3 regions of the Streptomyces sp. NPDC051907 genome follow, and region 3 is predicted to be linked to each of the others. Evidence: riboswitches for the same ligand, from Rfam matches in the RefSeq annotation. Region 3 holds a riboswitch; each other region holds the start of a gene.
What was found. A riboswitch is a leader RNA that binds a small molecule or an ion and turns the genes downstream of it on or off. The one in region 3 is predicted to bind thiamine pyrophosphate.
Positions count from the first base shown of each region.

Region 1 (4,273 bases), on a different contig from region 3:
AGCGTGCGCTCGTCCGCGACGACCTCGAGCTTGACCCAGTCCGTGCCGAGCGCCTCGCGCGCGAGGCGGGCGGTGAGGACGGCCTCCCCGGCGGTGAAGCAGCCCGCGGTGTTGGGCAGGAGGCGGATGTTCAGCCTCTCCAGGACGGAGAGCACGGAGCCCCGCACGGTCGGGTCGACGCGGCGCATCGCGACGGTGGTGAGCTCGGCGCCGCTCGCGACGAGGGAGCGTTCCAGCACGTCGAGGCTTGGCGCCCCGCCCGTGCCCATGATCAGACGGGACGAGAACTCCGTGCCGCCCAGGACGAAACGGTCGTCGGCCATGGCTGATCAGCCTCCCTGCACTGCGGTGAGGACCTCGACCCGGTCGCCGTCGCCGAGCCGGGCGCCGGCCCACTGGCTGCGCGGGACGACGGTCTCGTTGAGGGCGGCGGCGACCCCGGAGGGCGCCGCGGTGAGCGTGGCGACCAGCGTGTCCAGCGTCGTGCCGGCCGCGACGTCGCGTGGCTCTCCGTTCACTGACACGGTCATACGAGTCACTGACACGGTCATACGAGCTGCTCCTGACGTACGGGGGAGAAGCGGCGGGGAGTGAAGGGGCGGGCCTCGTCCGGGAGCTCGCCGGCGACCAGCGCGTGCGCCATGACGTCGCCGGTGAGAGGGGTGAGCAGGACGCCGTTGCGGTAGTGCCCGGTGGCCAGGTGCAGGCCGGGCAGCGTGGTCGGGCCCAGCAGCGGGGCGTTGTCGGGGGAGCCGGGCCGCAGCCCGGCGCGGGTCTCGGTCAGGGGCAGCTCGGTGATGCCGGGCACCAGCTCGTGCGCGTCGCGCAGCAGCTCGTACACCCCGCCCGCGGTGACCGTGGTGTCCCAGCCGAGCTCCTCGCTGGTCGCGCCCACGACCAGCTCGCCGTTCTCGCGCGGCACCAGATAGACATGGCTGCCGCGCACCACGGCCCGTACGGTCCGCGACAGGAAGGGCGCGTACGCGCGCGGCACGGTCAGCCGCAGCACCTGCCCCTTCACCGGCCGTACCGGCGGCAGCACGGCGTCGGGCACCCCGCCCAGCCGGCCGCTGAGCGAGCCGCCCGCCAGGACCACCTGGTCCGCTGCGAGCTGCGTTCCGTCGGTCAGCACCACGCCCGCGGCGCGGTCCCGTACCACCGAGAGCCGCTCGGCCCAGCCGTGGCGGAACTGCACCCCGGCCCGCTCGCACGCCACCGTCAGCGCCTTCGCCAGCCGCCGCGGGTCGACCTGGTGGTCGCCGTCCACCCGTAGCCCGCCGCGTACGCCGGGCGCGAGCATCGGCTCCAGGCGACGGCACTCGCGGCCGGTCAGCCACTCCGACTCCAGCCCGGACCGGCGCTGGAGTGCGTGCAGCTCCCGCAGGTGAGCGCGGTCGTCGGAGTCGAGCGCGACGGCGAGGGTGCCGCAGGCGCGGTAGCCGACCGGCTCGCCGCTCGCCTCCTCCAGCTCGGCGACGAAGGCGGGGTAGCGCCGCGCGGACTCCAGGTTGAGGCCGAGGAGCGTCTGCTCGCCGTAGTGGAGCTCGGTGACGGCGGCGAGCATGCCGGCCGCGACCTGAGCCGCTCCGCCGCCCGGCTCCGGATCGGCGACGGTGACGCGCAGTCCGCGCTGCGCCGCCCGCCAGGCCGTGACCAGGCCGATGATTCCGCCCCCGACGACGAGGACGTCGGATGAGTCTTCGGATGAGTCTTCGGTACGAGGCATGGGCGTCCAGCCCCTCCCTTCGCCGGCATGACCCGGATCAGGTTCGTACGGTCGGAGGCCGCCCAGCCTCCCTCTCAGCCCGGTGCGTCCGGGCTCCCGCGAGTGCTTTACGGTGGCCACCCTAACCCCAGGCCCCAACTGTCAGTAAGGGAGCAGCCGCTGTGGCGAAGTCGCTCGACGGACTCGTACTCTCCCCGGTCGCCGACCAGGCTCCGGGCCAGGTGGGCACGCGGACCCGGTTCGCGTACCACGAGGCACAGGGGAGGATCTGGGCCGAGTACGAGGGCGGCGACGTGGTCCGCGGACACCTCGTCGGGACGCGGGAGGGCGACCGGCTGGACTTCCGTTATGTCCAGTTGAAGACGGACGGCGGGACGTCCTCGGGGCACTGCGTGTCCACGGTCGTCGAGCTGGCGGACGGGCGCGTGCGCCTTGAGGAGAGCTGGGAGTGGGAGTCTCAGGAGGGCAGCGGGACCAGCGTCGTGGAGGAACTCCCTTCCTGACGGATCGTCAGATGCGTAAGGTGATCGGGTGAGCGAGCGGCAGCAGGAGACAGAGCAGCGGACCGACCCGGCGCCGGACTGGCGGGCCGAGGCGTCGGAGCGGCGGACCGACCCGGCACAGGGCCGGCAGTCCGACCCGGCGGCGGAGCAGGGCGCCGCCGCGCCCGGGACGCGGCGGATCGTGGTCGTCGGCGCGGGCATGGCCGGCGTCCAGACCGCGGTGGCCCTGCGGGAGAAGGGCTTCACCGGACCGGTCACGCTGATCGGCGCCGAGCCCCATCAGCCGTACGACAGGCCCCCGCTCTCCAAGGCGATCCTGCTCGGCAAGGCCGAGGACTCCGCCTTCGAGGTCGACTTCGAGGACCTCGACGTCGAGCTGCGGCTCGGCTGCGAGGTGACCGGCGTCCGCCCCGCGGCCCACGAGCTGGACACCGAGGCCGGCCCCGTCCCGTACGACGTCCTGGTCATCGCCACCGGCGCGGAGCCGATCACCCTGCGAGGCTCCGAGGGCGTCCCCGGCGTCCATCTGCTGCGCACGGTCGACGACGCCGCGCGGCTGCGGCCCGTCCTCGCCGAGCAGCACGACGTGGTGGTCGTCGGCGCGGGGTGGATCGGCGCGGAGTTCGCCACGGCCGCCCGCGAGGCGGGCTGCGCGGTCACCGTGGTCGAGGCCGAGGAGCGCCCGCTGGCCGGCGCCCTGCCCGCGGAGGTCGCCGCCCCGATGGCCGACTGGTACGCCGAGTACGGCGTCGAACTGCTCACCCACGCGCGCGTGGCCGACGTCGAGCCCGGCGCGGTGCTCCTCGCGGACGGCCGGCAGCTCCCCGCCGGCGCGGTGGTCGTCGGCATCGGCGCGCGGCCCGCGACCGCGTGGCTGGCCGGCTCCGGCGTCGAGCTGGGCCCGGACGGCGCAATCACGGCGGACGATCATCTGCGCACCTCGCAGCCCGACGTGTACGCGGTGGGGGACTGCGCCTCCTTCCCCTCCGGCCGCTATGGCGAGCGGCTGCTCGTGCACCACTGGGACAACGCCCTCCAGGGGCCGCGCACGGTCGCCGCCGACATCGTCGCGGGCGACGGCGGGACCTCGGAGGCGTACGACCCGGTGCCCTACTTCTGGTCGGAGCAGTTCGGCCGGTTCGTGCAGTACGCGGGCCATCACGCGGCCGCCGACACGACCGTGTGGCGCGGCGACTCCGCCGGCGAGGCGTGGTCGGTGCTCTGGCTGCGGGAGGGCGTCCTGGTGGCGCTGCTGGCCGTGGGGCGGGCCCGTGACCTGGCGCAGGGCCGCAAGCTCATCCAGTCCGGGGCGCGGCTCGATCCCGAGCGCGCCGCCGACCCGGCCGTCCCTCTGAAGGCCGCAGCTCTGTAGGCCCGGCTACCCACTGTCAGTCCGGGATGGCACGCTTGTCCTGTGACCGAGATTGACGCAAAAACCGATGCTCTCGTCCCCGCCTGGCTCTACCTTCCCGACATCGCGGAAATGCTCGATGTCGAGGTGACACGCGTACGGCAGCTGGTCAAGGAGGGCCAGCTGATCGCCGTGCGCCGCGGTGAGAACCGGGCGCTTCAGGTGCCTGCCGCCTTCATCGACGGCGACAAGGTGGTCAAGGGCCTCGCCGGGACCCTGACCCTTCTGAGGGACGACGGCTTCACCGACGAAGAGATGCTCGAGTGGCTCTTCACCCCCGACCCGACCCTGCCGGGCACGCCCGCGCAGGCGCTGGGCGAGAATCGCGGCACGGAGGTGAAGCGCCGGGCTCAGGCGCTCGCCGTCTGACGTCCTCAGAGATTCCGACGTTCCCAGGGGCCTGAGCACCCTGGACACTCCGGCGTCCCTGGACACCAGGGACGCCGCCAGCTGCGGTGTGCGTGCCGGGGCTGCCTGGCCCCTGCCCGCACACCGCCGACCCAACGGGGGAATTGCCCATGTCCACGGCCCGCGCCGCGTTCTCCGACGCCCGGCTCTACCTCTGCACGGACGCGCGCAAGCGGCAGGGAGACCTCGCCGCGTTCCTCGACGCCGTCCTCGGCTCCGGGGTCG
Region 1 is NZ_JBFAYB010000026.1:13,771-18,043, reverse strand. It holds gene AB0M39_RS16505 (thiazole synthase) at 1-323, opposite strand, end outside; gene thiS (sulfur carrier protein ThiS) at 330-530, opposite strand; gene thiO (glycine oxidase ThiO) at 548-1,726, opposite strand; TPP riboswitch at 1,724-1,836, opposite strand; gene AB0M39_RS16490 (hypothetical protein) at 1,888-2,229, shown strand; gene AB0M39_RS16485 (FAD-dependent oxidoreductase) at 2,429-3,601, shown strand; gene AB0M39_RS16480 (Rv2175c family DNA-binding protein) at 3,644-4,009, shown strand; gene thiE (thiamine phosphate synthase) at 4,159-4,273, shown strand, end outside.
Region 1: linked by a shared signal. The riboswitch ahead of thiO (glycine oxidase ThiO) and the one ahead of thiC (phosphomethylpyrimidine synthase ThiC) in region 3 are both predicted to bind thiamine pyrophosphate.

Region 2 (4,273 bases), on a different contig from region 3:
GCGTGGAGAACGTCGGTCCGCCGAGGATCTGCACGATGCCGAAGGAGGTGAAGGTGAAGAGGAAGACCATCAGGGCGGCGGCGGCCACGGAGGGCCCGAGCGCGGGCAGCGTCACCCGCCGCCAGGCCGCCAGGCGCCCGGCGCCCAGCACGCGGGCGGCCTCCTCCTGACGTGGGTCGAGCTGCGACCACAGGCCGCCCACGGTCCGTACGACGACGGCGTAGTTGAAGAAGACGTGGGCGAGCAGGATCGCCCACACCGTGGTGTCCAGCCGTACGCCCCACATCTCGTCGAGCAGCCCGCCGCGCCCGAGCAGCGCGAGGAACGCCGTGCCGACGACGACGGTCGGCAGGACGAACGGCACGGTGACCACCGCCCGCAGCAGCTGCTTGCCGGGGAACTCCAGCCGGGCGAAGACGTACGCGCCGGGCAGGGCGATCAGGAGGGTGAGCGCGGTCGAGGCGAGCGCCTGCCAGGCGGTGAACCACAGGACGTGCAGGATGTCGGAGCGGCCGAGCACCTCGCCGATCCGGCCGAACTGCCATACCCCGTCGATCTGGAGGCCGCGGGCGACGATCGCCGTGACGGGGTAGGCGAAGAAGACCGCGAAGAACGCGACGGGCCCGGCCATCAGCCCGAGCCGCGCCGCGCTCCCGCGCGGGGATCTCGTCCCTCGGGGGGACTTCGTTACTTCAGGACGAGCGAGGACCATGACTGGATCCACTGCTCACGGTTCTTGGCGATCTTCTCCGGGTCCACGGTCTCCGGCTGGTCGACGACCACGCCGTGCTTGGCGAACAGCGCGGGCAGCTTCGCGTCCTTGAGCACCGGGTTGACGAACATGTTCAGCGGCATGTCCTCCTGGAACTGCTTGCTCACCAGGAAGTCCAGCAGCGCCTTGCCGCCCTCCTCGTTCTTCGCGCCCTTGAGCAGGCCCGCGAACTCGGTCTGGCGGAAGCATGTGCCGGTGGCGACGCCCGTGGGCGCCTCGGCCGGCTGCGGCTCGGAGTAGAGGACCTCGACCGGCGGGCTGGAGGCGTAGGAGACGACCAGCGGGCGGTCCCCCTTGGCCTTCTTGCCGCCGGCGGAGCCGGAGAACTCCTCGTTGTACGCCTGCTCCCAGCCGTCGACGACCTTGACGCCGTTGTCCTTGAGCTTCTGCCAGTAGCCCTCCCAGCCGTCGTCTCCGTAGGCGGCGACGGAGCCGAGCAGGAAGCCGAGGCCGGGCGAGGAGGTCGCGGCGTTCTCGACGACGAGCAGGTCCTTGTAGGCGGGCTCGGCCAGGTCGTCGAAGGTCTTCGGCGGTGCGAGCTTCTTGTCGGCGAAGTACTTCTTGTCGTAGTTGACGCAGACGTCGCCGGTGTCGACGGGCGTGACGCGGTGCTGTCCCCTGTCCAGCTGAGCCGCGTCGGCGACCTGGTCCAGGCCCTTGGCCTCGTACGACGTGAACAGGTCGTTGTCGAGGGCGCGCGAGAGCAGGGTGTTGTCGACGCCGAAGAAGACGTCGCCCTGCGGAGAGCCCTTGGTGAGGATCTCCTTGTTGAGGGCTTCGCCGGCGTCCCCGCTCTCGAGGACCCTGACCGTGTAGCCGGTCTCCTTGGTGAAGGCCTTCAGCACGGCGGGGGAGGCGGCGAAGGACTCGTGGCTGACCAGGGTCACGGTCTTGGACTTCGTCGAGGAGCCGGCGTCCGACGAGTCCTTGGACTCGCCTCCGCAGGCGGCGAGCGTGCTCACGCCCAGCGCCGCGGCCAGCGCGGCGCCGACGATCTTCTTGGTACTGCTCACTGAGATTCCTCCTGGAGTGACCAGGAAGAGACGCGGCCCTGCTCACGGAAGTGAGCAGGGCGCAACAGCTTGAGTGGTGACCGAACTTCCTACCCAGAATGACCTGGGCAAGGTTCAGAGGGTCTGCGACCAGTGCTCTTTCAGAGCTGTGCCGCACTCTCAGCGCTGTGGCGCTCCCCTGTCGGAATATGCAGATGTTCGAGCCCAGATTACATGGGCCCTACCTCTCCGAAGCGGCCAGCTGACCGCACGCTCCGTCGATCTCCTGGCCACGGGTGTCACGGACGGTGACCGGCACTCCGTGCGCGGCGATGGCCTCCACGAAGGCCTTCTCGTCCTCGGGCCGCGAGGCGGTCCACTTCGACCCCGGCGTGGGGTTGAGCGGGATGAGGTTCACATGGACCCTCTTGCCCTTGAGCAGCCGGCCCAGCAGGTCGCCTCGCCAGGCCTGGTCGTTGATGTCCCTGATCAGCGCGTACTCGATGGAGATCCGGCGGCCGGACTTCTCGGCGTACTCCCACGCGGCGTCCAGGACCTCGCGGACCTTCCAGCGGGTGTTGACGGGGACCAGGGTGTCGCGCAGCTCGTCGTCCGGGGCGTGCAGCGAGACGGCGAGACGGCACTTGAAGCCCTCGTCGGCGAACCGCAGCATCGCCGGGACCAGACCGACGGTCGAGACGGTGATCCCGCGCTGGGAGAGCCCGAGGCCGTCCGGCTCGGGGTCGGTGAGCCGGCGGATGGAGCCGACGACCCGCTTGTAGTTGGCGAGCGGCTCGCCCATTCCCATGAAGACGATGTTGGAGAGCCTGGCGGGCCCGCCGGGGACCTCGCCGTCGCGCAGGGCGCGCATGCCGTCGACGATCTGGTGCACGATCTCGGCGGTGGACAGATTGCGGTCGAGCCCGGCCTGCCCGGTGGCGCAGAACGGGCAGTTCATCCCGCAGCCGGCCTGCGAGGAGATGCACATGGTGACCCGGTCCGGGTAGCGCATCAGCACGGACTCGACGAGCGTGCCGTCGTGCAGCCGCCACAGGGTCTTGCGGGTGGTGTCGTCGTCGCACGAGATGTGCCGGACGACGGACATCAGGTCGGGAAGCAGCTCGGAGGCGAGCTTCTCGCGCGAGGCCGCGGGGATGTCGGTCCACTGGGCCGGGTCGTGGGCGTACCGCGCGAAGTAGTGCTGCGACAGCTGCTTGGCGCGGAACGGCTTCTCGCCGATCGCGGCGACGGCGTCCTTGCGCTCGGCGGGCGTGAGGTCGGCGAGGTGCCGCGGCGGCTTCTTGGCTCCGCGGGGCGCGACGAAAGTGAGTTCTCCGGGCTTGGGCATGGTGGTACCAGTGTCGCAGAAGGATTCTCGTGGCCTGGGGCTGCGGTCCGGCGGGGTGGGCGTCCGGGCGGGCCGGCCGTTCTCGAGGGGCCGGCAGTGGGCCCAGCCCCGGAGCGGTTCTGGCTGGCCAGCGGGCCGGACGCCCGATGCGGCCAAGCCGAGCCGGCTCGGCTGCCGGCTGCGCGGGCGTGGCCAAGCCCTCATCCGCACTGGCCGGAACGAGCCCATGGGGTCGCCGATGTTGCCCGCGGGGCTTCCCCGGTGACTCGTCCTGGGGAAGCCAAGAAGCCCTCTACCGGCAGAGACGCTGGTAGAGGGCTTCGCGACAGCGTGCCGGATCAGCCCGTGCCGACGAAGACCACCATCAGCAGCCACACCACCGGCGCCGTCGGCAGCAGCGAGTCCAGCCGGTCCATGATCCCGCCGTGGCCCGGCAGGAGCGTGCCCATGTCCTTGATGCCGAGGTCCCGCTTGATCATGGACTCGCCCAGGTCGCCGAGCGTCGCGCTGACCGCCACGGCGAGGCCGAGCAGCAGGCCCTGCCACCAGGCGCCGTCGTCGATGAGGAACTCCATGCACAGCGCGCCCGCCGCCATGGCGAACGCCACCGCGCCGAGCAGGCCCTCGCGGGTCTTGCCGGGGCTGATGCGGGGGGCGAGCTTGTGCTTGCCGAAGCGCCAGCCGACGGCGTACGCGCCGGTGTCGCTGACCACCGTCAGCACCAGGAAGGTCAGCACCCGCCATGAGCCGTCGTCCGCCGTGAGCATCATGGCGACGAACGTCGCCAGGAAGGGGACGTAGAACGCCGCGAAGACGCCCGCCGTGACGTCCTTCAGATAGCCCTCGGGCGGCTCGGTCATCCGCCAGACCAGCACGGCGAGCGCCGTGAGCGCCATAGCGACCCACGCGCCCTCGGCCCCGCGCACATAGCCGGCCACGACCATCGCCGCGCCGCCGACCGCGAGCGGTACCAGCGGCGCCTTGATCTGCTTGCGCTCGTCGAGCCGCGAGGTGAGCTCCCAGAGCCCGACCACCACGGCGACCGCGATAACGCCGACGAACACCGCCTTGACGATGAAGAGCGATGCGACGATGACCGCACCGAGCCCTACGCCGACCCCTATGGCTGCTCGCAGGTCGCGGCCGGCCCGCTTCTTCTGC
Region 2 is NZ_JBFAYB010000028.1:36,887-41,159, reverse strand. It holds gene AB0M39_RS17375 (iron ABC transporter permease) at 1-631, opposite strand, end outside; gene AB0M39_RS17370 (thiamine ABC transporter substrate-binding protein) at 688-1,785, opposite strand; TPP riboswitch at 1,854-1,975, opposite strand; gene rlmN (23S rRNA (adenine(2503)-C(2))-methyltransferase RlmN) at 2,006-3,112, opposite strand; gene AB0M39_RS17360 (phosphatidate cytidylyltransferase) at 3,451-4,273, opposite strand, start outside.
Region 2: linked by a shared signal. The riboswitch ahead of AB0M39_RS17370 (thiamine ABC transporter substrate-binding protein) and the one ahead of thiC (phosphomethylpyrimidine synthase ThiC) in region 3 are both predicted to bind thiamine pyrophosphate.

Region 3 (4,273 bases):
AACGCGGGCTGACAGCTTCTGTCCGCGTCCTGTTCCGATCCGCTTCTGATTCGCTGCCGATCCGCGCCGTGCGACGACCGGACCCGCCCGCCGCCCAGCCGCCTCGCCCGTCTGCTGTGCTGCCGCCTTGCCGTCCTGGCCTCTTGGCTTCTGACGCCCGTCGCGTTCGACGCGTGCGCCCGGTGCGCCGTCGGCTTCTGGGAGCCTCTGTATCTCCCGCGCACGCTATAGAGCCCTCGTAGCCCTGATAGCCCTCGTCGTCCTCATAGCGGCCTACTTCTTACGACGACGCCCCTTGCCGGTCCGTACAGGCGCCGAGCCCCCCGCTCCCGCTCCCGCTGCCGCCGGCCGGTCCGCCGAGACGACCAGCGCCGCGAGCACCGTGGTCACCGGCACCGACGCGACCAGGCCGATCGACCCGATCAGGGTCCGTACGATCTCCTCCGCCACGAGCTCGCTGGTGGCCACCGTCCCCACGCTGCTCTGCGCGATGGAGAACAGCAGCAGAAGCGGCAACGCCGCGCCCGCGTACGCGAGTACGAGCGTGTTGACGACGGAGGCGATGTGGTCGCGGCCGATCCGGATCCCCGCCCGGTACAGGCCGCGGGGACCCATCTCCGGGTTGGCCTGGTGCAGCTCCCACACCGCGGACGTCTGCGTCACCGTCACGTCGTCGAGCACGCCGAGCGAGCCGATGATGACCCCGGCCAGCAGCAGGCCGCTCATGTCGATGTTCGGGAAGAGCCCGTGGATCAGCCCGGTGTTGTCGTCCGTGTTGCCGCTCAGGCTGGCCCAGCCGATGAAGAGCGAGCCGAGCAGGCCGATCAGCAGCAGCGAGATCAGCGTGCCGAGGACCGCCACGGAGGTGCGGGCGGACAGGCCGTGGCACAGATAGAGCGCGATCAGCATGATGGCGCTCGCCCCGACCACCGCGACGATCAGCGGATTCGAGCCCTGCAGGATCGCGGGCAGGATGAACAGGGTCAGCACGGCGAACGAGAGAGCCAGCGCGATCAGCGCCATCACCCCTCGCATCCGCCCCACCAGCACCACCGCGAGCGCGAAGATCCCTGCCAGCAGCGCCATGGGGAACTCGCGGTCCACATCGGTCACCGAGTACTGGAGATCGCGGGGCGCGTCGGGCGCGTAGGCCACCACCACGCCCTGGCCCTCCTTCAACTGCCGTGGCGCGTCCGGCTGGACGACCTCGATGAAGGTCCGCCCCTTGTCCTTGCCGGTGGTGACCTCGATCGTCGCCTTTCCGCAGTCGGCCTGCCGGGCGTTGACCGCCTCGCGCCCCTGCGGCGTGGAGCCGCCGCCGGTCGGCGGCGGCTGGGCGGCGTTCACGTCCTTGCAGTCGATCTTCTCGACCTGCACGACTCTGCCCTGCTCGGTCTGCCGGTCGAAGCCGACGCCGGTCCGCTCGTGCGCGGGCGCGCCGCCCGGCCAGAGCACGACGAGGCCGACGACGACCGCCGTGGCGAAAGGAATCAGCACCGCCGCGATGACCTTGCGGAGGTGCTGGGAGACCGGTGCGGCAGGGCCATGGCTATGCGAGTGGCCATGGCCATCGGTGTGCCCGTGGCCAGGCTGCTGGGGCGGCTGGGGCGGGGGCGGCGGGGAAGCGGTCACCGACAGATCATCGCAAGAACGGAAGGGGCCCTACTGTTCAGCACGCCAAAGATGACGCTAGCGTGGGGGCACCTTTGCACACGCGGGAGCTCGGAGCACCGGGCTGAGAGGGCGCTGACCTCCGTACGAGCCGTATGGAAGCCGCTGCGTCGACCGCCGAACCTGTTACCGGGTAATGCCGGCGTAGGGAGTAGGTCTCATGACCGTTCAGGATGCACGCACGCCTGCCTCGAATCAGAGCGACGAGGGCGAGAGGACGCCCGGCTGGCACAAGGGCTACGTCCAAGGCTCGCGCCCCGACCTCCAGGTGCCGGTCCGGCAGGTGCACCTCACCAATGGCAAGGACGTGACGCTGTACGACACGTCCGGCCCGTACACCGACCCGAACGTCGAGACCGACGTCCGGCGCGGTCTGGCCCCGCTGCGCGAGAACTGGATCATCGGTCGCGGCGACACCGAGGAGTACGCGGGCCGTCCGGTCCGCCCCGAGGACGACGGCATCAAGCACACCTCGCCGCGCGGCGGGCTGCGCAATCTCGACGCGGTCTTCCCCGGCCGTCCGCGCCAGCCCCGCCGTGGCCGCGACGGGCAGGCGGTGACCCAGCTCGCGTACGCCCGCCGGGGCGAGATCACCCCGGAGATGGAGTACGTCGCGATCCGCGAGAACGTCTCCCCCGAGGTCGTGCGCGAGGAGATCGCCGCAGGCCGGGCGGTGCTGCCGGCGAATGTGAACCACCCGGAGATCGAGCCGATGATCATCGGCAAGCGGTTCCTGGTGAAGGTCAACGCCAACATCGGCAACTCCGCGGTCACCTCCTCCATCGAGGAGGAGGTCGAGAAGATGACCTGGGCGACGCGCTGGGGCGCGGACACCGTCATGGACCTCTCCACCGGCCGCAACATCCACACCACCCGCGAGTGGGTGCTGCGCAACTCCCCCGTGCCGATCGGCACCGTGCCGCTCTACCAGGCTCTCGAGAAGGTCGACGGCCGGGCCGAGGAGCTGACCTGGGAGATCTACAAGGACACGGTCATCGAGCAGGCCGAGCAGGGCGTCGACTACATGACGGTCCACGCCGGCGTGCTGCTGCGCTACGTCCCGCTGACCGCGCGCCGCAAGACCGGCATCGTCTCGCGCGGCGGCTCGATCATGGCGGCCTGGTGCCTGGCGCACCACAAGGAGTCGTTCCTGTACGAGAACTTCGAGGAGCTCTGCGAGATCCTCGCCTCGTACGACGTGACGTACTCCCTCGGCGACGGTCTGCGGCCCGGCTCGATCGCCGACGCCAACGACGAGGCGCAGTTCGCGGAGTTGCGCACGCTCGGGGAACTCAACACGATCGCCAAGCGTTTCCATGTGCAGACGATGATCGAAGGACCCGGTCACGTCCCGATGCACAAGATCAAGGAGAACATCGACCTCCAGCAGGAGATCTGCGAGGAGGCCCCCTTCTATACGCTCGGCCCGCTCACCACGGACGTGGCCCCGGCGTATGACCACATCACCTCCGGCATCGGGGCGGCGATGATCGCCTGGTGGGGCACGGCCATGCTCTGCTACGTCACGCCCAAGGAGCACCTGGGCCTGCCCAACCGCGACGATGTGAAGACCGGCGTCATCACCTACAAGATCGCCGCGCATGCGGCGGACCTGGCCAAGGGGCACCCCGGGGCGCAGGAGTGGGACGACGCGCTGTCGGACGCGCGCTTTGAGTTCCGGTGGGAGGACCAGTTCAACCTGGCCCTCGACCCGGACACGGCACGGGAGTTCCACGACGAGACGCTCCCGGCGGAGCCCGCGAAGACGGCGCACTTCTGCTCGATGTGCGGCCCGAAGTTCTGCTCGATGAAGATCAGCCGGAGCATCACCGAGCAGTTCGCCCCTGACCTGGCGGTATCGGCTTCGGAGGCGGAGGTCGAGGCGGGGATGCTGGAGAAGTCGCGGGAGTTCGCGGCGAGCGGCAACCGCGTCTACCTGCCCATGGCGGACTGACGCCAGGGGGCGCTGACGAGCGTCGCCGCCGGCGTGCGTCGGCATCGGCATGCGTCGACGTCGGCGGGGCGCGGGACGTCCTTCGCCGTGTGCTGCTGCGTGCCGGGTGCCGTCGGCTGACGAACAGCGGGTGGCGCCGAGGCCTCAGCCCGAACGGGGCCTCGCCGCCCATCCGCCCGCCCGCCCGCGCGGGCAGGCGGCTTGCGGACGCGCCCGCAGCGTCGCCGACGACTTCCGGGTCGATCGGCGCCTCGGCAGCCCGCATGGCCCCTGGGCCGCGCGCCGGTCGATGGCCCGCCGCTCAACGGCCCGTCGGTCAGCAGCGCGTCCGTGAACGGCGCGTCGGTGACCGGCCTGTCGGCGAACGGACCGTCGGTGAAACGGCCTGTTCGGTCGGGTCACTCCGGCTGGTGCTCGGGGCCGCCGAAGTCGGGGCTGGTGAAGTCCGGGCTGGTGAACGTGGGCCGCTGGCCGGCCGTCGAGCCCTCGCTCGGGCTGGAGTAGTCCGGGCCGCTGTAGCCGACCTTCGGGATCCGGCTCACATGGCGCGGCGGAGCCGTGGACGACGGGTCGGCGCTGGGGTCCGCCAGCGCTGCCCGCAGAAACGGCAGCATGCCGCGCTCCAACAGGGCGTGCCGCCAGGCCTCC
Region 3 is NZ_JBFAYB010000014.1:33,338-37,610, forward strand. It holds gene AB0M39_RS11250 (SsgA family sporulation/cell division regulator) at 1-12, shown strand, start outside; gene AB0M39_RS11255 (YibE/F family protein) at 274-1,632, opposite strand; TPP riboswitch at 1,705-1,839, shown strand; gene thiC (phosphomethylpyrimidine synthase ThiC) at 1,832-3,625, shown strand; gene AB0M39_RS11265 (hypothetical protein) at 4,024-4,273, opposite strand, start outside.